4 regions of the Streptomyces sp. NPDC086554 genome follow, and region 1 is predicted to be linked to each of the others. Evidence: riboswitches for the same ligand, from Rfam matches in the RefSeq annotation. Region 1 holds a riboswitch; each other region holds the start of a gene.

Region 1 (5,719 bases):
GACGCCGCCGAGCCCCAACAGCCAGAGCAGCAGCAGCCGGTGCACTCCCAGGCTCCGCCTGCGCAGCTCTTCGAGTGCCATGCCGCGGTCGGCGAGCAGCGCGTTCCGGTCCGGCCAGGTGCGCAGGTGGACGGGCGGCGGAGGGGGCGGCAGCGTACGGCGGGGCATGAGCCAGAACAGTACCTTCGGGCTGCTCGGACCCTTCGTGAGGCCCCTCACGCCACCCGCGTGGCCCCCGCGAACGGCATCTGGCTGATCGGCGCCAGGCGCACCGGCGCGCTCGGGTTCGGGGCGTGGACCATCTGCCCGTTGCCCACGTAGATGCCGACGTGACTGATGCCCTGGTAGAAGAAGACCAGGTCTCCCGGCTGCAGTTGGGAGCGCGAGACCCGGTTGCCCGCGGCGATCTGCGCGTACGTCGTACGGGGAATGGAGACCCCCGCGGCGCGGTACGCGGCCTGGGTGAGCCCGGAGCAGTCGAAGGCGTTGGGGCCCGTGGCGCCCCATACGTAGGGGCTGCCGAGCGCTTCGTAGGCATACGAGACGGCCGTTGACGCGCGGGCGTTGGGGGCCTTCGCCGGGGCGGCCAGGGAGGCGTCGCGGCCGGCGGCGCGGGAGGCCCTGTTCTGATCGCCGTCGCCGGTGAGCCGCGCACGTTCTTCGGTGGTCAGCCGGGCGAGCAGCCGCTTGGCGGCGTCCAGCTTTCCGTTGACCGTCTTCTTGTGCTTCCTCAGCTCCGCCTGCCGGGACTCGAGGCGGTCGAGCGTGCCGTCGGCCTCGCTGTGCAGCTGGTCGATCTCCTGGAGCTGTTTGCGTACGCCGCTGACGGCCGAGGCCTGGCGGCTGCCCGCACGGTCGGCGAGCGCGGCGCGCTCCAGGAACTGGTCGGGGTCGGAGGAGAGCGCGAGCTGGACGACAGGATCGATGCCGCCGCTGCGGTACTGCGCCGTGGCGATCGAACCGAGGCCCTCGCGCGCCGAGTTGAGCTTCTCCGTCTTGCGGGCCGCTTCGTCGCGCAGCTCGCCCAGGGACTTCTCGGCCTTGTCCGCCTTCTCCTCGGCGCCGTTGTACTTCTCTGTGGCGATCTCCGCCTCGCGGTAGAGCGCGTCGACCTTGGACTTCACCTCGGCCGGGCTGAGCCGCGGGTCCGCGTGACCCGTCCCGTCGAAGGCGGTCGCCGTGGCGGCCCCGGCGAGGGCGAGGGTGACGGCGGTACGGGCCGTACCGCCGCTGAGCGCGCGCTGTCTGGGCTTGCGGTGAGCTGCCACGAAGGGGCTCCTTAGGTCCGGCGACGGCCCGCACAGGGGGAGCGGACCGCCGCCGGTTTCTCGGCGGTGGTGTCCGACTGCCGCCCCTGGTCCGGGCGGCGGTGGGGAGCCGGTCACCTGACGAAGGACGCTAAACCTGACCGTCACGGGTTGGTGACGGAATGTACGCAACTGACGGAAGTGCTCCAGCCGGTGACCGTATGTGGCCGCGCGGATCGCGTGGCCACACAGCCTTCGCACAGGCCCCTGACCGATGCGGCGCTTGTGGCTCACCTGGGTGCCGAGCGGTGGTAAGGCCCCGGCTAGGCTCCGGAACCATGGACGTACTCACCCATGTCTTCGTCGGCCTGCACATCATCGGTATCGCCTCCCTGCTGGGTGGCTTCCTCACCCAGATGAAGCAGATGGGCCAGGGCACGGCCCGGTTCAACCCCGCGATGCTGCACGGCGCGCTGACCATGCTGGTCACCGGAGTGATCCTGGTGGGCCTCAACCAGGCGGACGACAACCCGGTCAACAACCTCAAGATCGGCATCAAGATGGCCGTGCTGATCGTGATCCTCGCGCTGGTCTATGTGAAGCGGGACGAGGAGAAGGTCGACAAGGGCATGTTCGGCGCGGTGGGGCTGCTGACCACGGCGAACATCTTCATCGCGGTGCTGTGGACCTGACCAGGACCGCAGGAAAACGGCCCTCCACGCGCGTGTGGAGGGCCGTTTTCCTTTGCGTGTGACGGTTACGCGTGCGTGACGGTTACGCGGGGCGCACCACGCTGTGGATCGGCATGTAGTAGATCGACTCGACGCGGACGTTCGTGCCCGGCTTCGGGGCGTGGATCATCTTGCCGTCGCCGATGTAGATCCCGACGTGGCTGATGTCGTCGTAGAAGAACACCAGGTCACCCGGCTTGGCGTCGGCCGTCTTCACCGTCGTGCCGACCTTCACCTGGTCCCACGTGGTGCGCGGCAGGGAGATGCCCGCGGCCTTCCACGCGTCCTGGGTGAGCCCGGAGCAGTCGTAGGAGTCGGGGCCCGTGGCACCCCACACGTACGGCTTGCCGATCTGCGCCTCCGCGAAGGCGATGACCTTCGCGGCCTTCGTCGCGTAGCCGCTGTCGGTGTCCCCGGAACCGGTGCCGGTACCAGTGTCGGAACCGGTGTCCGGGGTCTCCGTGTTCTCGTCGGTCCCGTCGTTCTGCTGCTCTTCCTCGCGCTCCTTGGCGGCCGCCTCTTCCGCCGCCTTGCGCTTGGCCTCCGCCTCGGCCTCCTGCTTGCGGGCCAGCTCCGCCGCCTTGCGCTTGGCCTCTTCTTCCTTCTTCTTCTCGATCGCCGCGAGCCGCGCCTTCTCCTCGGCGGTCAGCTCCGAGAGCAGCGTCCGCGCCTTGGTCAGCTTCTCCTGGACGGCCTGCTTGCTCGTCTTCAGGTCGTCCCGCGAGTCGCTCAGCGTCTCCAGGGACTTCGCGGCCTTCGTGCGCTGCTTGGTCGCCGACGCCTGCTGCGTCTGGTAGTCGTCGACGGCCTTCTTCTGGCGCGCGGTCAGCCGGTCCGAGAGGTGGTTCTGGTCGAAGTACCCCTGCGGGTCATCGGCGAGCATCATCGTGGCGGTCTCGGAGACGGCGCCGGTGCGGTACTGGGCCGCGGCGAACGAGCCGAGCTCCTGGCGGGCCTCGTTCAGCTTGTCCGCGCGCTTGGCCACATCGTCCAGAAGAGTGTCGACCTTCTTGCGCTGCTTCTCGGTGCGCTCCTTGGCCGAGTTGTACTTCTGAGTGGCGACGCCCGCCTGCTGGTAGAGGTCGTCGACCTTCTTCTGGACCTCTTCGAGGCTGGGCTTCTGCGGCGCGGAGGGTGCCGCTTGGGCGCTCTGCGACAAGAGGGCCACGGAGGTGAGGGCCGCCGTCGTGATGCCGATGGCGGGAGTGGTGCGTATTCCGGCAATGCGGGTCCGCGGCTTGCGGTGCGACGCCAAGGGAGGCGACTCCTTCCGTAGACCGCCTACCGGGTTAGCTGTCGGGTTCGGGCGGATGATCCGGAAGGTTGCCCTACAGTCCCGTACTTCGTACGGGACCGATTCACCCCAAGGTCTTGGTGGGTCCCCGGCTCCGAGGAGATCGGACTCGGCGGAGGCCACCCGTTCCCGGCGGGGTTCGCCGGTGGAAGTACGAGCAGCCCGCGGAGCACGCTAGCCAACTCGTGTGCTCCGTGTGAAGGTTGATGTTCGATATGCCCGATACATTTTCGTGACTTTACGAAGCTCTTGACGCGGGCACGCCGTGCCGTAGCGGAGCGTCACCGTCCGCGGGCGGGGCGTAGGCGAGTGGAGGTGGCCGGAACCCGGGGCGGGTTGTCAGTGGGGCCGCCTAGACTCGGGAGGCGATGAGCAGCCTCTTTGATGACAGCTTCCTGGCGGACCTCAAGGCCTCGCGGCCCTCGGAGGAAGAGCACCCGCCGCCGCCCGAGGACAGCGCGCCGGAACCCGTTCCGGACGACCTGTTCGACGGGAAGTTCGACGCGCCCACGCCCCGGGACGCGCACTACCGCGGCGGCGCCCCCCGCCCGGTGATCGACCCGGCGGCGCTGCTCGACGGTCTCAACGAGAACCAGCGCGCGGCCGTCGTGCACGCGGACTCCCCGCTGCTCATCGTCGCCGGCGCCGGCTCCGGCAAGACCCGCGTCCTCACGCACCGCATCGCGTATCTCCTCGCCGAGCGGCATGTGCACCCGGGACAGATCCTGGCGATCACGTTCACGAACAAGGCCGCGGGCGAGATGAAGGAGCGCGTCGAGCAGCTCGTCGGGCCGCGGGCGAACGCGATGTGGGTGTCGACCTTCCACAGCGCCTGCGTCCGCATCCTGCGCCGCGAGTCGAAGAAGCTGGGCTTCACCTCCTCCTTCTCGATCTACGACGCCGCCGACTCCAAGCGGCTCATGGCGCTGGTCTGCCGCGACCTGGACATCGACCCGAAGAAGTTCCCGCCGAAGTCCTTCAGCGCCAAGATCTCGAACCTGAAGAACGAGCTGATCGACGAGGAGACCTTCGCAGGACAGGCCGCCGACGGCTTCGAGAAGACCCTCGCCCAGGCCTACGCGATGTACCAGTCGCGGCTTCGCGAGGCGAACGCACTCGACTTCGACGACCTGATCATGACGACAGTCCACATGTTCCGCGCGTTCCCGGACGTGGCCGAGCACTACAGGCGCCGCTTCCGGCACGTGATGGTCGACGAGTACCAGGACACCAACCACGCCCAGTACGCCCTCGTGCGAGAGCTGGTCGGCCCCTCCGGAGGCGAGGGGGACGATCCCGCCGAGCTCTGTGTCGTGGGTGACGCGGACCAGTCGATCTACGCCTTCCGCGGCGCCACGATCCGCAACATCCTCCAGTTCGAGGAGGACTACCCGAACGCGACGACGATCCTCCTGGAGCAGAACTACCGCTCCACGCAGACGATCCTGACCGCCGCCAACGCGGTCATCGAGCGCAACGAGAGCCGTCGCCCCAAGAATCTGTGGACCAACGCGGGCGCGGGCGCGCGCATCACCGGCTATGTCGCCGACACCGAGCACGACGAGGCGCAGTTCGTCGCCGACGAGATCGACCGCCTCACCGACGCGGGCGACGCGAAGGCCGGGGACGTCGCGATCTTCTACCGGACGAACGCGCAGTCGCGTGTCTTCGAAGAGATCTTCATCCGCGTCGGCCTGCCCTACAAGGTCGTCGGCGGCGTCCGCTTCTACGAGCGCAAGGAGGTCCGGGACGTCCTCGCGTATCTGCGCGTGCTCGCCAACCCCGAGGACTCCGTACCGCTGCGGCGCATTCTGAACGTACCCAAGAGGGGCATCGGCGACCGCGCGGAGGCGATGATCGACGCGCTCTCGCAGCGCGAGAAGATCTCCTTCCCGCAGGCGCTGAAGCGCGTCGACGAGGCGTACGGAATGGCGGCCCGCTCGGCGAACGCCGTCAAGCGTTTCAACACGCTGATGGAGGAGCTGCGGACCATCGTCGAGTCCGGCGCGGGCCCGGCCGTCGTCCTGGAGGCCGTGCTCGAACGGACCGGCTATCTGGCCGAGTTGCAGGCCTCGACCGACCCCCAGGACGAGACGCGCATCGAGAACCTCCAGGAACTTGCCGCCGTGGCCCTGGAGTTCGAGCAGGACAGCGGTGCGGGAGAGGGTGAAGGCGAAGGCGAGGCAGCCGGTGTCGCCGGTTCGCTCTCCGAGTTCCTGGAGCGCGTCGCGCTCGTCGCCGACTCCGACCAGATCCCGGACGAAGAGGACGACGGCTCCGGAGTCATCACGCTGATGACCCTGCACACCGCCAAGGGCCTGGAGTTCCCCGTCGTCTTCCTGACCGGCATGGAGGACGGCGTCTTCCCGCACATGCGCTCCCTCGGCCAGGTCAAGGAGCTGGAGGAGGAGCGGCGTCTGGCGTACGTGGGCATCACGCGCGCGCGG
Region 2 (5,719 bases), on a different contig from region 1:
GTAGCTCGCTGAAGCGGCGTCCACCGGGGTCAGGTGCGCGGCCCTTGCGTGAGCCGTGCGACCTGCTTGTCGATCACCACGTCGAGCGGGAACCCGGGGTTGCGCCGAGCGTTGCGGTCGCTCATGTTCACGGTGAGGGCGCCCACCCGCACGAAGGTCTGACGGTCGGTCAGCACGGTGTCATCCGGGCCGTCCATGCTCAGGTCGAAGGCGACCGCCTCGTCGCCCAGAGCCGGCGCCTTCGCCACGGTGATACGGGAGTTGAGCTTCTGGTCCGGGGTCGTCCCCACCAGCGTCTTGCAGGTCTTGAGCCCCTTCTTGAGCCCCCGGAACTGCTCCGCCGCCCCCTTGCCGGCATACGAGGCCAGCCAGGTCCTGCCGCCACTGGTCGTCCTTCCACCAGAAGTCCTGGATCACGGACGTGGCAGCGTCGTGCGAGACGAGGGCGTCGAACACGTCCTGGCACCCCGGGCCCGGCACCAGAACCCGCGGATCGTACTTGGGAACGGGACCCTGTACGGGCGCGCTGTCCACCTGCGGCACTTCTCCCTCCCGCAGCAGGAGGGACTTCAACTTCGCGGCCGTCAGCGGCCGGGAGGAAGAGGGCGACGGCGACACGGACGCCGGTGCCGTGTCCTTCGCCTTCGGAGCGTCGGCCGAACCCTTCGGGGCGTCGGGCGAACCCTTCGCGTCGGGCGAATCTTTCGGCAAGCACCCCGTGGCCACGACGAATATCGCCGCGACCATCGCCGTACCTGCCGCTCTGCGGCACCTCGTCCACCCCACCGCTGCCCCCGTGATCCTCTTCGCCTGCGACGGGCAGACACTACGGCCCCGCGGCTCGTTCGGCCAACGCGCCAACAGGTCTTTCACGTCTCCGGGTCGGCCTCCCGGGCCACCCTCTCCAGGCGGCTGCGATGGTTCTCCCACCACGCCGTGTCGTGCGACGGCAGGCTGTCGTTGCCCTTGTTCATGCCCACGGCGCCGTCGATGAGTTCCCGGACGATGTCGGCGTGCCCGGCGTGCCGGTGCGTGTCGGCGATCACGCGCACCACGGCATGATGCAGCGTCACCTCGTCCCTGCCACTCGGCCACCACGGCACTTTGCCGATCGTGTCCAGCTCCAGGGCATCGAGCGTCGCGTCCGCGTGTGCCCATGCGCGGCGGTAGAGCTGCACGATGTCCTCACGTGACTCGTCGGCGGTGGCCCACATGTCCGCGTTGCCCTCGGCACCGTCATCGAGCCAGGGCAGCGGCTCGCCCGACGGGCGCCCGAACGTGTCGCCGAGATAGCCGAGTTCCACGCCCGCCGTGTGCTTCACCAGGCCCAACAGGTTGGTGCCTGTCGGGGTCAGCGGGCGGCGGATGTCGTACTCGCAGAGCCCTTCGAGCTTCCACAGCAGGGCGTCGCGGGCGGTCTGCAGGTAATGGCCGAGGTCGGCCTTGGGATCCGTTGAGGTCATGCGCGCCAGTCTGCCGCTCACGTGATCTTTGTCCACCGCTTTCACTCACCGTCGCCGACCCTTATTACGTACGTCCTGTACATTTTCTACAGGAAGCCACGGGCCGGTGCGGCCGGCCCCGGGAAGAGGAGTGACGTGCCATGAACCGACCGTCCGCCCGCTACGTCCTGCCCGAGTTCACCGAGCGCACCAGCTCGGGAAAGCGGACTCTCGATCCGTACTCGAAGCTGCTCGAGGAGCGCATCGTCTTCTTGGGCACCCCGATCGACGACACCTCGGCCAACGATGTGATGGCGCAGTTCATGCACCTCGAATACCTGGCGCCGGACCGCGACATCTCGCTCTACATCAACTCCCCCGGCGGCTCGTTCAGCGCGATGACGGCGATCTACGACACGATCCGCTTCGTCACCTGCGACGTGGAGACGACCTGCCTGGGTCAGGCCGCGTCGGCGGCCGCGGTCCTGCTCGCCGCCGGCACCCCCGGAAAGCGCCACGCGCTGCCCGGCGCCCGGGTGTTGATCCATCAGCCCTCGATCACCGAGCCGATCCAGGGGCAGACCTCGGACCTCGCGATCCAGGCGGCCGAGCTCCAGCGCACCCGTGCGCTCCTGGAGGAACTCCTCGTACGGCACACGGGACAGAGCCCGGAGCGCATCGCGGCGGACATCGAGCGGGACAAGATCCTCAGCGCGCCCGATGCGCTCGCGTACGGCCTGGTGGACCGGATCATCCCCAGCCGCAAGGACTCGCTCCTCGGCAGCAAGGATTCGCTCCGCGCCCCGGACGCGAGGTGAGCCGGTGATGCTGCCACCCGAACTGCCTCCGCTGCCCGCACTGACCCGCGCCGAGGGCGAGTTGATCGACCGGTACCTCGAAGTGGTCGATCTGCTGGGCCGGATCAACCCCGCCCGCGCGTCCGACACGTACGGCGGTCTGCGCGCCGCCCAGGCCCTGGTCGCCAGCGCCACCGCGCTGCGGGACGCGCTGACGCTGATGCACCAGCGGGGCGAGAGTGCCGTGCACGCACCGACGTTGGCCCGGGCGCTGCGCGTACTCGACGGGGAGCGGCGGTCCTGCCGGGTCACCGTGCCGCCCCCTTCGGCGCCCTGATTCCCCCTCAAGTCGGCTGCCCGGCAGGTCCGCAGCGTCCGGGGCCGGTCTCAAACGGACCAGACGGGCTACCCCGTTCGGCGTAGCAGGTCGTCGTCAACGGGGTCGGTCACAGTTGCGTCAGCGGTGTACGCGACGGCCGGAATGTCTCCTTCCGGTGCTGGTAGAGCGATCGTCGAGCCCTTCGAAGGGTGCCCTTATCCGGCGTTGTCCACCTGAACGGTTCAGCCGTGAGGAGCCTCACAAAACGCCGTTTCGGCTCGGTTTTCGGGCCGTTGACGGGTCAAGATCCCTTCCGACGACAAGCCCCCGCCACAGCGGCGGGGCGGTCCGGGCGGACGCCGAGTCCTGCCGCCGCCCGGATGCCCGGTCGACATCGGTGCACCGGCAGGAGTGGAGGACCCAGGCACGACGGGTCGGTCCGGACGGTCCGGACAACGGCCCTTGGGGTGAAGCCGCACACCGCGGCCGGGCAACTTTGTCAGCCCGAATCCGACAGGTCATCCTTCACAGGCGGCTGACGAAGGGTTGCGCATGACCGCGCTGAATCATGTTCCGTCGCTGCTCACCAGGGCCGGTTGCGCATCGGCTCTCACGCTCGCCGTCGTCGGCGGCACCCTCGTGGCCCCAGGGCTCACGACGGAGGCCCAGGCCGCGACACACGGAACGAAGGCCCTGAAGATCGCAGCGTCCAAGAAGGGCTCGCCCTACCGCTACGGAGCCACGGGGCCCAACCGGTTCGACTGCTCGGGCCTGACGCTCTACTCGTTCAAGCGCGCCGGCAAGAAGCTCCCACGCACCGCCGCACAGCAGTACAACAAGACCCGGCACATCTCCGCGTCCAACCGCTCCCGCGGTGACCTGGTCTTCTTCCACTCCGGCCGGAACGTCTACCACGTCGGCATCTACGCGGGTAAGGGCCGGATCTGGCACGCCCCGAAGTCGAACACCGTGGTGCGGCTCGAGAAGATCTGGACCAAGAGCGTGTCGTACGGCAGGGTGCGCTGACCTGCCGCCGGGCGGCGGCGGCCGGCCACTCGGCCGGCGTCGTCGCCCGGCGCGTCCGCCACGCGTGGGGCGCGCCGACCCGGATACTCGTGCGGCATGGCCGACGACAGTGGCTCCCACGCCGCTCACGACAACCGTAACGAGACGCCCTTCGAGCGTGCGGACCGCAACTTCTCGGAGATTCTCCAGGAGTTGAGGGTCACGCAGACCGGCGTGCAGATCCTCTTCGCGTTCCTGCTGACCCTCGCCTTCACGCCGCGCTTCCCGTCCCTGGACGACATGCAGCGCGCCACCTACGTCACCACGCTGCTGCTCGCCGTCCTTGCGGCGGCCTTGTTCACGGCGCCGGCCGCGGTGCACCGGGCGCTGTTCCAGCAGCACTCCAAGCCGCTGATCGTGCGGGTCTCTTCGCATCTCGCCAGGGCCGGCATGGCGGTCCTGATGTTCGCCCTCGCCGGGTCCGTGCTCCTGGTCGTGGACGTGGCGGTCGGCCGCACCGGCGGGATCATCGCGAGCGCGGGCACGCTCGTTGTGTGCGTGGGCCTGTGGGGCGTGCTCCCCCGCCTGCTCCCCCGCCTGGCGCGCCGCGCGGCCGCACGGCAGGACGTCACGCGAGAGCCGCCTCGATGAGCAGCACCAGGCCGAGGACGCTCAACGCGCCGCCGGTGACACCCTCGATCGCCCGGGCGGTGCGCGGTCGGCGCAGCCGGCGACCGAGCCGGTCCACCAGGAGCGCGACGACCGGGAACCATACGAGGGCGAGCGCGACGATGATGGACGCGAGCAGCAGCGTCCTGGGCATCGCGGGGCTGCCCGCGGGCACGAACTGGGGCAGCACGCTGAGGAACGTGATGGGCGCCTTGGGGTTGAGGGCATTGGTGAGGAAGCCCTGTCGCAGGCTGCCGCCCGACTCCTGCGGCTCATCCCCCTGCGCACCGGCACTCCGCTGCGGCCGCGCCGCCGACCGCAGGGCGCGGTAGCCCAGGTAGAGCACATAGCCGCCGCCGACGATCTGCAGCGCGCGGAAGAGCGTGGGCACCGCCGCGAGCACCGCCGCGACACCGGCCACCGCGAGCGCCGTATGCACCAGGAGCCCGCCCGCGACACCGATCGCGCAGGTGACCCCGGCGCGGCGGGAAGCCAGGGCGTTGCGCACCACGACGGCGAAGTCGGCGCCCGGCATGGCGACCATGCCCGCGGCGACTCCGGTGAAGGCGACCAGTTGTGCGTCCATGGCCCCCAGCCTGCCGTTCTTCTGCCTTCAGCAGGTATATGGAATATCCTGGGTCTGCCTTAAGCAGGCGTTTACCCCCCACGTCGACGGCCGGGCCGACCCGGCGTCAGCACCTGCACCGGGAGACACCATGTACGACCCGACGCGGCTCGCCGCACTGGTGGCGGTCTCCGAGGCCGGGTCGATCACCCGCGCCGCCGAGCGCCTCGGCTACACCGTGCCCGCCCTCTCCCAGCAGCTGGCCAAGCTGGAGCGGGAGGCGGGGACCCCCTTGCTGGTCCGGCATCACCGCGGGGCGCGGCTGACCGGCGCGGGCGAGCTGCTGCTCACCCGGGCGCGCCGGGTCCTGGACGAGATGGAGCGGGCGCGGCACGAACTGGCGCAGCTCGCGGGCCTGTCCGGCGGCCGACTGCGCGTGGGGACCTTCACCACGGCAGGCATCCATCTGGTGCCGCCCGCACTGACCGCGTTCCGCCGCGCCCATCCGGACATCGAGCTGACGCTGCGGGGCTATGAGCCGCCGCTCGGGGTGGCGGCCGTGGCGGCGGGCGAGGTCGACCTGGCGCTCACGCACACTTACGAGCCGTCGGATCCGGTGCCGTTGCCCGCGTCCGTGAGCGCGGAGCCGGTCCTGGTCGAGGAGTTGGTCCTGGTGACCTCGCCCGGGCACGCGCTCGCGGGCGTCTCGTCGCGGCTGCCGCTCGCCGAGCTCGCCGGGCAGCCGCTGATCAGCATGGCGCCGACGCATCCGCCACGCCACGGCGTGGAGTCGGCGCTCACGCGGGCCGGGGCGAGCCCCTCGGTGCTTGTCGAGACGCCGGGCTACGCGCTGGTGTGCGCGCTGGTCAGCGCCGGGCTCGGCGTCGCCGTCGTACCGGAGATGGTGGCCCGGACGGCGGCC
Region 3 (5,719 bases), on a different contig from region 1:
CGAGCGCTCGGCCCTGGACAACGGCCTCACGGTGCTGCGCTGCCACCGCCCCGGCCAGCAGGTCGTCGCCGTGGAGGTCCACCTCGAGGCGCCGCTCGACGCCGAGCCCGCGGGCCTCGACGGCGTCGCCACGATCATGGCGAGGGCCTTCAACGAAGGCACCGACAAGCACTCCGCCGAAGAGTTCGCCGCCGAACTCGACCGCTGCGGCGCCACGTTGGACGCGCACGCCGACCACCCCGGTGTGCGGGTGTCCCTCGAAGTCCCGGTCTCCCGGCTCCCGAAGGCGCTCGGCCTGCTCGCCGACGCCCTGCGGGCACCCGCCTTCGCGGACAGCGAGGTCGAGCGCCTCGTGAGCAACCGCCTGGACGAGATCCCGCACGAGACCGCCAACCCGGCGCGCCGCGCCGCCAAGGAGCTCTCCAAGCAGCTCTTCCCGGCGACCTCGCGGATGTCGCGGCCCCGCCAGGGCACCGAGGAGACGGTCACGGCCATCGACTCGGCGGCCGTGCGTGCCTTCTACGAGAAGCACGTCCGTCCCGCCACGGCCACCGTCGTCGTCGTGGGCGACCTGACCGGCACCGACCTGGACGCCGTCCTCGCCGACACCCTCGGCGCCTGGACGGGCGGCACGGCCGAGCCGCGTCCGGTGCCTCCGGTGACCGCCGACGACACCGGCCGCGTCGTCATCGTGGACCGCCCCGGAGCCGTCCAGACGCAGCTCCTGATCGGCCGCATCGGCGCGGACCGGCACGACCGCGTCTGGCCCGCCCAGGTGCTCGGCACGTACTGCCTGGGCGGCACCCTCACCTCGCGCCTCGACCGCGTCCTGCGCGAGGAGAAGGGATACACCTACGGCGTACGGGCGTTCGCCCAGGTGTTGCGCTCCGCGCCGGACGGCACGGGCGCCGCGATGCTCGCCATCAGCGGTTCCGTGGACACCGAGTCGACGGGCCCGGCCCTGGACGACCTGTGGAAGGTGCTGCGAACCCTGGCCGCCGAAGGCCTCACGGACGCCGAGCGCGATGTCGCCGTGCAGAACCTGGTGGGGGTGGCCCCGCTCAAGTTCGAGATGGCGGCGTCCGTCGCGGCGACCCTCGCCGACCAGGTCGAGCAGCACCTGCCGGACGACTTCCAGGCGCAGCTGTACCGGCAGTTGGCCGCGACCGGCACGGTGGAGGCCACCGCCGCCGTCGTGAACGCCTTCCCGGGCGACCGGCTCGTGACGATCCTCGTCGGTGACGCGGCGCAGATCGAGGAGCCCGTCAAGGCCCTCGGCATCGGTGAAGTGAGTGTGGTCACGGGCTGAATGACGGTCACGGGCTGAGTGACAGTCAGGACATATCAGGACCCCAGTGGCGAGAATTGGCCACTGGGGTCCTCATATGTCCGAATTGGTATGGAGGTTACGTGTCTGACCTGTGGCGTGCGCTACAAAACCTCTGATCCGTTTGGCGATGGAAAGACGCCCCGCTTAGCGTCTGGTCCGGCTGTTCGTCATGCAGTACGCCGCATCCGTGGCACCGGACAGTCATCGCCGAGTCCCCGTACGGCGCGAGCCAGGGGAGCCGGGGACCCACATGTCCCCTGGGGTGAATCGGGCACCTTGCCGCGAGGCGAGGAACCCGTAGGAGACCTTCCTGCTCCGAACCCGTCAGCTAACCCGGTAGGCGAGAAGGAAGGAAAGGATCAGCCGCTTCATGGCGTTCACCCGTGCCACCGGGAAGCACCGTCGCCCGAGCCGCCTCACGCGTACCACCGCGAATGTGGCGGGCGTTGCCGCCCTCACCACCACCGGTGTCATCGGAGGCCTTGCCGCTCCGGCGCTCGCCGCCGACGAGGCCGCGGTCGAGAAGACGGGCCTCACTCAGGCGATCTCCGTCGGCGACTCGCTCGCCGCCAGCATCGACGCGCAGGCCGCCGCCCAGCAGCAGGCCGCCGACGCCGCCGCTGCCGCCAAGAAGGCCGAAGAGGCCGCCAAGAAGAGGGCCGCCGAGGCGAAGCGCAAGGCCGAGGCCGAGGCGAAGGCGAAGGCCAAGAAGGAGCGCGAGGCCAAGGAGCGCGCCGCCCGCGAGGCCGAGCGCAAGCGCCTCAACAGCTACGTCTCCCCGATCACCGGCTCGTACATCTCCACGGGCTACCAGACCGGCGGCGCCATGTGGTCCTCCGGCAGCCACTCCGGTGTCGACTTCCACGCCGCATCCGGCACCACGGTCCACGCGGTCGGCTCCGGCACCGTCGTCGAGGCCGGCTGGGGCGGTGCCTACGGCAACAACGTGGTCATCCAGATGAACGACGGCACGTACACCCAGTACGGCCACCTGTCGTCCCTCAGTGTCACCGTCGGCCAGGCGGTCACCCCGGGCCAGCAGATAGGCCTCTCTGGCTCCACCGGCAACTCGACCGGCCCGCACCTCCACTTCGAGGCCCGCACCGGGCCGGACTACGGCTCGGACATCGACCCGGTCGCCTACCTCCGGTCGCACGGCGTCAACGTCTGATCCGAATCACCAGGAGCTCACCGAAAGCTCATCGAAAGCCCCGGCTCATCGAGAGCCGGGGCTTTCGTCGTTCCGGGCTCGCCTTTGATCGACGCCCCCCTTGGCCAAAAAATATCCATGGATTCCGACCCGCCGTCGGAAATTCAGATGCTCTGCAATAGAGTCACTGAATGAGCGTCAATCGACCGCGTTTCGCGGGGATTAAGGCGGAGGTCAGGTCATGCGCATTCCTGCGCACTCGGTATGCACGGCCATCCGGGACGACATCGTCTCCGGTGTCTACGAACGGGGTGGCCGGCTCACCGAGGAACTGCTCGCGCGCCGCTACGGAGTCTCCCGCGTCCCGGTGCGCGAGGCGCTGCGCACCCTGGAGGCCGAGGGATTCGTCGTCACGCGCAGGCACGCGGGCGCGTGCGTCGCGGAGCCGACCGAGCAGGAGGCGGCCGACCTCCTGGAGATCCGTATGCTCCTCGAGCCACTGGCCGCGGCCCGTGCCGCGCAGCGCCGCACCGAGGCCCATCTGAAGGTCCTGCGCGGCCTCGTCAGGCTCGGCCAGGAGCGTTCACGGCGCGGTCAGGGCGAGGATCTGCGCTCGCTGGGCGGCTGGTTCCACGAGACGCTCGCCCAGTCGTCCGGCAGCCCGGGCCTCACCGCGCTGCTCACCCAGCTCCGGCACAAGATCGCCTGGATGTACGTCGTCGAGACGCCGGCCGTCCCCGCGGAGTCCTGGGCGGAGCACGCCGCGATCGTCGACGCGGTGGCGCGCGGCGACGCGGAGCGGGCCCGTGCGCTCACCGCGCAGCACACGGAGCGGGCGACGGCCGCGCACCGGCTGCGGTTTCCGCCGCGGGGCGAGAGGGAGCGGGAACGTGATCGCGTGAGGGGTTCGCAACATGTCGTAAACACGGTGAGCCTGCAGAATTAACAGGGGCGCCGTATACAAAGAAGTGCTATTCGGCGGGGGATTGCGAGGCGATTGTTTCTGCTGCCCGCATTCGGCGATATCCCCTGCCTTTATTCGGTTGCGTTCGGCGGTGCTCGGGAAGCGGACGCGAATACACCGAAGGGCCCGCCCCCTGTTTCGGGCGGGCCCTTCGGCGTATGCGTGCGACAGTCGCTGTCAGACGGTCTCGGGGAGTTCATCGAGGCCGTCGGCGACCAGCTTCGCCAGACGGTCGAGGGCGGCGTCCGCACCCTCGGCGTCGGAGGCGAGCACGATCTCCTCGTTGCCCTGCGCGCCCAGGCCGAGCACCGCGAGCATGGAGGCGGCGTTGACGGGGTTGCCGTCCGCCTTGGCGATCGTCACGGGGACGCCGGCGGCCGTGGCCGCGCGGACGAAGATGGAGGCGGGTCGGGCGTGAAGGCCCTCGGCCCAGCCGACGTTGACGCGGCGCTCAGCCATGTGTTGCTGCCCTTCCAGGTGTCTCACAGTTGTCTAGACCAGTCTCTCATGCCGTCGCGAGTGCTCCGCCGGCCGCAGGTCCGTCTCCGACAGACCGTACGTCACCCCCGCGAGCCGTACGCTGGCCCCATGCAGACCCCGTCGGACCGGCACGCGTACCCCTCCCACTGGGAAGCCGATGTCGTCCTGCGTGACGGAGGCACCGCCCGGATCAGGCCCATCACGGCCGAGGACGCGGACCGCCTGGTCAGCTTCTACGAACAGGTTTCGGACGAGTCGAAGTACTACCGCTTCTTCGCGCCCTACCCCCGGCTGTCCGCCAAGGACGTCCACCGCTTCACCCATCACGACCAGGTGGACCGGGTGGGTCTTGCGGCCACGGTGGGCGGCGAGTTCATCGCCACCGTGCGCTTCGACCGCATCGACGAGCGCGGCATGTCCGCGAGCGCGCCCGCCGACGAGGCCGAGGTCGCCTTCCTCGTGCAGGACGCCCACCAGGGCAGGGGCGTGGCCTCGACGCTCCTCGAACACATCGCGGCCGTCGCCAGGGAGCGCGGCATCCGCCGCTTCGCCGCCGAGGTGCTGCCCGCCAACACCAAGATGATCAAGGTGTTCACGGACGCGGGGTACCAGCAGAAGCGCAGCTTCGAGGACGGTGTCGTACGCCTCGAATTCGATCTGGAGCCGACCGACCGCTCGCTCGCCGTGCAGCGCGCCCGTGAGCAGCGCGCCGAGGCGCGGTCCGTGCAGCGGCTGCTCGCACCGGGCTCGGTCGCCGTGATCGGTGTCGGTCGCACGCCCGGCGGCGTGGGGCGCAGCGTGCTGCGCAATCTGCGCGACGGGGGCTTCACGGGGCGCCTGTACGCGGTGAACACCGCGTTCGACGACGGCGCCGAGGTCGACGGGGTGCCCGCGTACCGCTCCGTCCTGGACATCGACGAGCCCGTCGAGCTCGCCGTCGTCACCGTGCCCGCCGAGCGCGTTCCGCAGGCCGTCGCCGACTGCGGTGAGCGCGGGGTGCTCGGCCTCGTCGTGATCTCCGCCGGGTACGCGGAGAGCGGCGCCGACGGGCGCGAGCGGCAGCGGGAGCTGGTGCGGCAGGCGCGGTCGTACGGCATACGCATCCTCGGTCCGAACGCCTTCGGTGTCATCAATACGTCCCCGGAGGTGCGGCTCAACGCCTCGCTGGCCCCGCATCCCCCCGAGCGCGGCCGGATCGGCCTCTTCACCCAGTCCGGCGCGATCGGCATCGCCCTGCTGTCCGGGCTGCACCGGCGGGGCGCCGGCCTGGCGACGTTCGTCGGATCCGGGAACCGCGCGGACGTGTCCGGCAACGACGTCCTTCAGTACTGGTACGAGGACCCGGACACCGATGTCGCCCTGATGTACCTCGAATCCATCGGCAACCCGCGCAAGTTCACCCGCCTCGCGCGGCGGGCCGCGACCGCGAAGCCGCTGGTCGTGGTGCAAGGGGCCCGGCACAGCGGGATCGCGCCCACGGGGCACGCGGTGCAGGCGACACGGCTTCCGCACGCCACGGTGTCGGCGCTGCTGCGGCAGGCGGGCGTCATCCGGGTCGACACCGTCACGGAGATGGTCGACGCGGGGCTGCTGCTTGCGGGGCAGCCGTTGCCCTCCGGGCCGCGGGTGGCGATTCTCGGGAACTCCGAGTCGCTGGGGCTTCTTACGTACGATGCCTGCGTCGCCGATGGGCTGCGGCCGTTGCCGCCGGTGGATCTGACCACCGGGGCGGCCCCGGCGGACTTCCGGGCCGCGTTGTCCGATGCGCTCTCCGACGAGACGTGTGATGCCGTGA
Region 4 (5,719 bases), on a different contig from region 1:
GGTGTCGTAGTCGGCGTGGTCCAGGTCCTCCGCTCCGTTCCCCGCGGCCTCGACGACGGTGATGCCCTTGTTGACGGCGTATCGGATGGCCAGGTAGTCGTCCGGCCACCACTCGACGGCGATGTACCCCACCTGGCCGACGCCGGTCGCGTGCGGCCCCGCGCGGTGGATCTCCAGCAGGATGATGTCGCCGGGGCCGAGGCGGTCGGCGGCGTTCCGGATCGCCGTGGCCGTGGGGATCGAGAAGGCAGACGCGCTGGTAACCGTGTCCGGCGCGATCCCGGTGATCCCGAACGCGTTGACGTCGCCGCCGATTTCGCCGAGCACCGCGGTGCCGTGGTCGGTGTCCGTGCTGCCGGTGCCGGAGACGATGCCGCCCTGGTTCAGGCGCAGGTCCTCATGGGTGAAGCGCCAGCCCCACTCGCAGTCGATCACGCGGACGCCGGCGCCGCGTCCGCCCGGCAGGGTCCATGCGTAGCGTGCGTCGACGCCGCCCGGGGCCGCGTCGAGATAGCCCTGTCGGGTGGTGAAGTCCGGGGTCACGGGCGGCGCGTCGGCGCCCGTCGGCTGCATGTCGTTGAGCGGTGGGAGCTCGGTCTCCTCGCTCTCCTTCTTCGGTACGACCTCGGGGACGGCGAGGGTGGCGGCGGGCTTGACGTAGGCGCCCTCCACGGCGTCCGAGGCGCGGAGCCGCTCGGCCAGCGCGTCCAACTGGTCGATGGGAGCGTCGACATGGAAGAAGAGCCCCATCCGGTCGAGGATCTCCAGTGTGGTGTCGTCGGCCGCGGTGCCTTCCGAGGGAGCGGCGGCCTGGGCACGCAGCCTCTCCTGGTCCGCGCCGAACAGCGGCGTGAAGGTGACGTCCTCCAGGGCCGCCACGGCATCGAGCTCGCTCACGGAGATGTCCGCGGCGGCGGTCGCTCCGGTCGGGGTGATGCGTACCCCGGCGTCGGCGCGCGTGATGCACACCAACTCGGGGCTTCCGAAGAGTGGTTCAAATCCTGGAGCCGGGCGGTCGTTCCCCCGGCTGTTCCCCGCACCTGATCGCTGTGGCACAGCTGACTCCTTCACCACGTTACGGAAGGTCCGCCGGTGGTTTCACATAGGCGGCCTCGACTGCCGGGTGGCCACGCAGGGCCGTGGCGACGGCCTCGGCGTCCATGCCGGCGGGGACGGCGACCCGTTGCCATCCGATGAGGGCCGGGTCGTCGGCACCGGGGTGCAACGGCTCCGCCGTGACACCGAACCGCCGCTCCAGAAGGCTCTGGACGTCCCTGGCATCACAGACATCCGCGGTGCCCGCCGTCGCCGGACGCGGCGGCGTACGGAGTTGGACGATGACTTCGGCCTCGGGCTCGGCCACCGGTCTGCCCCCTCCCCCGCGAACTCCTCCGGTGCCGTGTCCGAGCGGAGCACTCGCGGTCACCGGGCTCGACCGACGCTAATGAAGTGCTGTCACCGGATCGTCGCTGCGGCGTCACCGCGCACGGGCGGGGCGGTCGCGGCAGGCCGGTTCGCGCGCACCAGGCGGCGAAATGACCGTTTTAGGGAGGTGAGCAGCCTCCGCACTATGTCCAAGTTTGCCACGAAAGTTGCTTCTTTAACTTGTTTATGGCGTGAATGAAACTCTGTCGCTATTGCGGGTCACTCACACCAAATAACACGCTCTGATACGCCGTCGAGCCGTAACCAAACCTGTGCCCAATTCAGTGAAATGGCTCACACCGGCGATCACGGCCGTGAAAGCCGCCGAGCGCAGTTCCGTTCTACGCAAGGAAAGTTGGGCTATTCGATCAAAGGAGGCGAGGGATTCTGGTCGCCAAGGACAGGCCTCTCGTATTCCCTATTCGAATTCGCGCCTTGTTCCTTCCGGGCTTTCTCGCATAACGTCACCGTCAATCCGGATGGAACGCCGAATCCTGCCGCCGTCCGGCAACACTCCCACCCACTCACATACGCACGGCAGGAGCGGGGGACCCAGGTAAGCCGCCGATCCGGATTCCGGATCGGCTCGGGGTGAAGTCGCATTCACAGTGCGTCCGGACATCTCCCGTCCGAACCCGACAGCTCACCTCGTAGGCGACGGAGAGGAATTCGTCATGCCTGCAAAGGGCAAGCACCGCCGTCCCAAGTCCAGCCCGCTCACCCGGGGCATCGCCGCCGCAGGCACGGGCGGGGCCGTGCTCGTTCTCCCGGTGCTCGGCGCGACCTCCGCCGGCGCCGCGCAGGCCAGCACCGCGCAGACCAGCACGGCCGCCAAGCCCGCCGCCCCGAAGACCTACGTCGTCGTCGCGGGCGACTCCCTCTCCAAGATCGCCCGAGAGCACTCCCTGAGCGGCGGCTGGAAGCAGCTGTACAAGGACAACCGCAGCGCCCTCGGCGACGACCCGCGGCTGATCCACCCCGGTCTCAAGCTCACCCTCGGCAAGAAGGCCTCCGCCGAGCCCGCGGAGAAGTCGGCCGCCTCCAGGACGTCCGCCGAGCGGGCGGACCGTTCCGAGCGCACGTCCGCCGCCGAGCCCGCCGCCGCCCCGGCGAAGAAGTCGTACACCAACGACCTCGACGGCTGGATCAAGGAGTCGCTGGACATCATGGCCCAGCAGGGCATCCCCGGCACCTACGAGGGCATCCACCGCAACATCATGCGCGAGTCCTCCGGCAACCCGCTGGCCATCAACAACTGGGACTCCAACGCTGTCGCCGGAACCCCGTCCAAGGGGCTCCTGCAGGTCATCGCCCCCACGTTCGAGGCCTACCACGTGCCCGGCACGTCGATGGACAGTTACGACCCCGTCGCCAACATCACCGCCGCCTGCAATTACGCGGCCAACCGGTACGGCTCGATCGACAACGTGAACGGCCCGTACTAGACCGCACCCCGTCTCGTCCGCTGTGAGCCCCGGCACGCCATGTGTCCGGGGCTCCGGCCTGTCTTGAGGCCGGACCAAGTGCTCAGCTACCCGTGCTGTTCCGTGTAGTGCGCGCGCAGCAGGTCGGCGCCCCAGTCGTGGCGGACGTGTCGCCAGACCGAGTGGGCGTGGTTGCCGTCGTCCTGGGTGTTGTCGTACTCGATCAGGAAGTCCGGGGCCCGAACGCAGTAGTAGTGCCGGTCGCCGGGTGTGCTGCCGCCCGCCCAGGCGAATGAGAGGGCGTCCAGTCCACGCGCCACGGCGTCGGACCAGCACTTCTGCGCGTACGCCGCGGGCGCGCGGTCGAGGTAGCGGCGTACCAAGCGTTCAAGCAGCCGCTGCTGACCGGGCGTCATGTCGCCGTACGGGAGGCCGGTCGGCAGCAGGTCTGGATCGGCGAAGGGGTCGGCGCGGGTCAAGATGTCGTCCGGCGGCGCGGCGGCGAAGACCGCCTTTGCCCCTCGGCCGACGTCCAGGTCAGTGACCAGTTCCCGGGCGAGATCCTCCTCCGGTCCCAGCAGTCTGCGGCCGGCCTGCGGACCGTCCGTAATGCGCGCCGGCTCCGCGCCGATGAAGTGTGGCGTCACCCGCATCCCTGCCGCCGTGATCAATACGTGTACGGCGAGGTGGTGGCCGTTCATCCGCCAGCCCCACGGACCGTCGCCGTCCGGGTCGCCAAGCAGCCGCACCCAGTAGCGGTCGGCACCCGTGGCGCCGAGCGTGGCGCGGCGGTGCCGCTCCACCTCGATCGCCCCGCGCGCCAGCTCCGCTCCCGCTGCGCTGTGTGCCGTGGCCAGCAGCGCATCGACCGCCTCGCGCTGCCGTCCGCCCAGGCCCTCGGTGGGCAGCCCAGGGCGTGGGCCCGGCAGATACGTCCACTCCCGCAGCTCGGGCGCGTCCAGCCGGGCGGGCCCCGCGCGCAGCTCGCGCACTTGCTCCGGCTCCAGCACGGACAGCAACGCGCGCACCGCTTCCCGCATCTCCGCGGCCGTTGCCTCCGGTTGAAACTCGTCCACCGTTGCTCCTCGCCCATGACGCCCTCGGTACCGATCCGGCACACCCCCGGGGCGGTGTCACCCGCCCTGTGCCCCATGGTGCGTCATCCAGCAGCGCCGGAACACCGGAAGTCGATCCGGCGAGCACGCTCCCCCGGGTGCCGTCCTCAGTGACGGTCACACGCTCGCCCGTCTCCTCCACGAGAGCCGCCAGGCGGCCGAAGTCCTCGACGCCATCGCTCAGTTCAGCGCGGTTCATGGACGCCGACGCTACCGGCCGCCCTTTACCGAGGGGCGGCCCGCGGCCCCATGCTCAGTTTCCGGGCCGTCTGCCGATCGTCTCCTGACGGTGTTTCAGGGCATTCTCATATCCCCGATTTACGTGCCGTGCTTTCTGTTCCGTCCGTGCGCACGGAACTGGTCGACACCGAAACTACGGACCGCACGAACCACAGGTGTCACGTCCAGGTTTGGCATTCGCCTTAAACCATTGCGGTAGCGCCGTACCGCAATGGCTGGAGAGCCAATAGCGCCAGGCATTGGAGGAAATGTGGCTCCACGTCGATTTCGGGTCGGCGGCCTTCAGTTGAGGTGTCCTCGTACTGCGCCAGCTCGCCGACGAGTTCGGCGCCGACATCAACGCAATCTGCCAGAGGGTGCGAGTCGCTCGATGGGCAAGTGCTGGTAGCGCAGGGGGCGCGGTGAGACGCCCAGGGTGCGGAGGCGGGCGGCCCAGAAGTGCTGGTCCAGCTGGACCGGGACGGGGACGGAGGGGACTCCTGCGCGCAGCCCGGCCTCGGTGGCGCCGGCACCGGCGTGGTGGATGACGGCAGCGGTCCGGGGGAAGTGCCAGGCGTGGGGCACCTCTTGCACGGTGATCAGGTCGTCGCTCTCGGCGTGCAGGCCGCTCCAGCCGGCCTGGATCATGCCGCGTACCTTCGCACGGCTCATGGCGTCTGCAAGCAGGGTGGCGGGCCCGCGTCGAGGAAGTCCAGGAGCCGCGGATCGGGCTCCCAGCCGGGTGGGGGTTGGGGCCACCAGTATCCGCAGACCTCGTGTCCTTGGGGCCAGTCCGTTGGGCGAGGGACGACGCGCGGGCTGAAGCCGTGCAGGACATCGCGCCCGTGTGGCAGGCCCAGCATGCCGCCGAACCTCCGGCGCGGCAGGCCCAGTTCGCGACGCAGGGCGCCGACGGCGGGGGCGAAGATGTGGTCGGTGCCGGCCCACAGGGCATAGGCGGCCAGGCGGTTGCCGTGCGATCCGAACGAGCGGCCGCCGGTGAGCATCGGCGGAAAGGCGCCCGTGGGCTGGACCGGCTGGAGGTAGACCCCGATGCTCGGCAGCCCCAACGCCTCGCCGAGCGCGGCGCACATGGGGTCGGTGACCGTGGAACTCAGTACGACGTCGGCACCTTGCCGTACGGCGTCTGCCACGCCACGGGTCAGCCGGGGCATGAACGCCCGTGCCATACGTGCCACGCGCGCCATGGCCACGGGCGGGCTGACTGCTCTGGCCAGCCCCTGGCCGACCTGCGAGGCCAGCTCCTGGCGCGGATCGACGGGCAGGACCCGGAAGCCGAGTCCGTGGGCGGTCACCGCCTGTTCGAATCGCTCATGGGTGGCCAGAGTCACCTCGTGGCCGGCGGAACGCAGCCGCACGCCCGGCTTGAGATACCCCGCAAGCTCGGGCAGTTGCGGCGTGAGGGTGAGGGCGGCGATGGTACGCAGCATCCCCACGGCGTTCACGAAGCCCAGGACATCCTCGTTCAGCGGTCTCGTGCCATTGCGCTGCGCGCCCCGGTTGTAGGCGGATTCG

What was found. Region 1 has a riboswitch for cyclic di-AMP ahead of AB0O76_RS09575 (C40 family peptidase). Riboswitches for the same ligand answer to the same signal wherever they lie in the genome.
Positions count from the first base shown of each region.
Region 2: another riboswitch for cyclic di-AMP. It lies ahead of AB0O76_RS39500 (C40 family peptidase); the one in region 1 lies ahead of AB0O76_RS09575 (C40 family peptidase).
Region 3: another riboswitch for cyclic di-AMP. It lies ahead of AB0O76_RS33620 (M23 family metallopeptidase); the one in region 1 lies ahead of AB0O76_RS09575 (C40 family peptidase).
Region 4: another riboswitch for cyclic di-AMP. It lies ahead of AB0O76_RS42245 (transglycosylase SLT domain-containing protein); the one in region 1 lies ahead of AB0O76_RS09575 (C40 family peptidase).

Region 1 is NZ_JBFBJK010000005.1:34,363-40,081, reverse strand. It holds gene AB0O76_RS09590 (hypothetical protein) at 1-168, opposite strand, end outside; gene AB0O76_RS09585 (NlpC/P60 family protein) at 216-1,268, opposite strand; gene AB0O76_RS09580 (hypothetical protein) at 1,586-1,939, shown strand; gene AB0O76_RS09575 (C40 family peptidase) at 2,022-3,233, opposite strand; cyclic di-AMP (ydaO/yuaA leader) riboswitch at 3,241-3,397, opposite strand; gene pcrA (DNA helicase PcrA) at 3,641-5,719, shown strand, end outside.
Region 2 is NZ_JBFBJK010000037.1:23,188-28,906, reverse strand. It holds gene AB0O76_RS39525 (dihydrofolate reductase family protein) at 1-4, shown strand, start outside; gene AB0O76_RS39520 (hypothetical protein) at 30-290, opposite strand; gene AB0O76_RS39515 (DinB family protein) at 870-1,463, opposite strand; gene AB0O76_RS39510 (ATP-dependent Clp protease proteolytic subunit) at 1,604-2,260, shown strand; gene AB0O76_RS39505 (hypothetical protein) at 2,268-2,576, shown strand; cyclic di-AMP (ydaO/yuaA leader) riboswitch at 2,941-3,107, shown strand; gene AB0O76_RS39500 (C40 family peptidase) at 3,111-3,584, shown strand; gene AB0O76_RS39495 (DUF6328 family protein) at 3,681-4,214, shown strand; gene AB0O76_RS39490 (LysE family transporter) at 4,192-4,818, opposite strand; gene AB0O76_RS39485 (LysR family transcriptional regulator) at 4,949-5,719, shown strand, end outside.
Region 3 is NZ_JBFBJK010000025.1:266-5,984, reverse strand. It holds gene AB0O76_RS33625 (pitrilysin family protein) at 1-1,309, shown strand, start outside; cyclic di-AMP (ydaO/yuaA leader) riboswitch at 1,526-1,688, shown strand; gene AB0O76_RS33620 (M23 family metallopeptidase) at 1,701-2,501, shown strand; gene AB0O76_RS33615 (GntR family transcriptional regulator) at 2,722-3,426, shown strand; gene AB0O76_RS33610 (HPr family phosphocarrier protein) at 3,622-3,903, opposite strand; partial or broken gene AB0O76_RS33605 (GNAT family N-acetyltransferase) at 4,033-5,719, shown strand, end outside.
Region 4 is NZ_JBFBJK010000046.1:21,931-27,649, forward strand. It holds gene AB0O76_RS42235 (S8 family peptidase) at 1-969, opposite strand, end outside; gene AB0O76_RS42240 (hypothetical protein) at 1,076-1,363, opposite strand; cyclic di-AMP (ydaO/yuaA leader) riboswitch at 1,901-2,095, shown strand; gene AB0O76_RS42245 (transglycosylase SLT domain-containing protein) at 2,100-2,870, shown strand; gene AB0O76_RS42250 (DUF3500 domain-containing protein) at 2,957-3,925, opposite strand; gene AB0O76_RS42255 (nucleotide disphospho-sugar-binding domain-containing protein) at 4,541-4,855, opposite strand; gene AB0O76_RS42260 (hypothetical protein) at 4,852-5,719, opposite strand, start outside.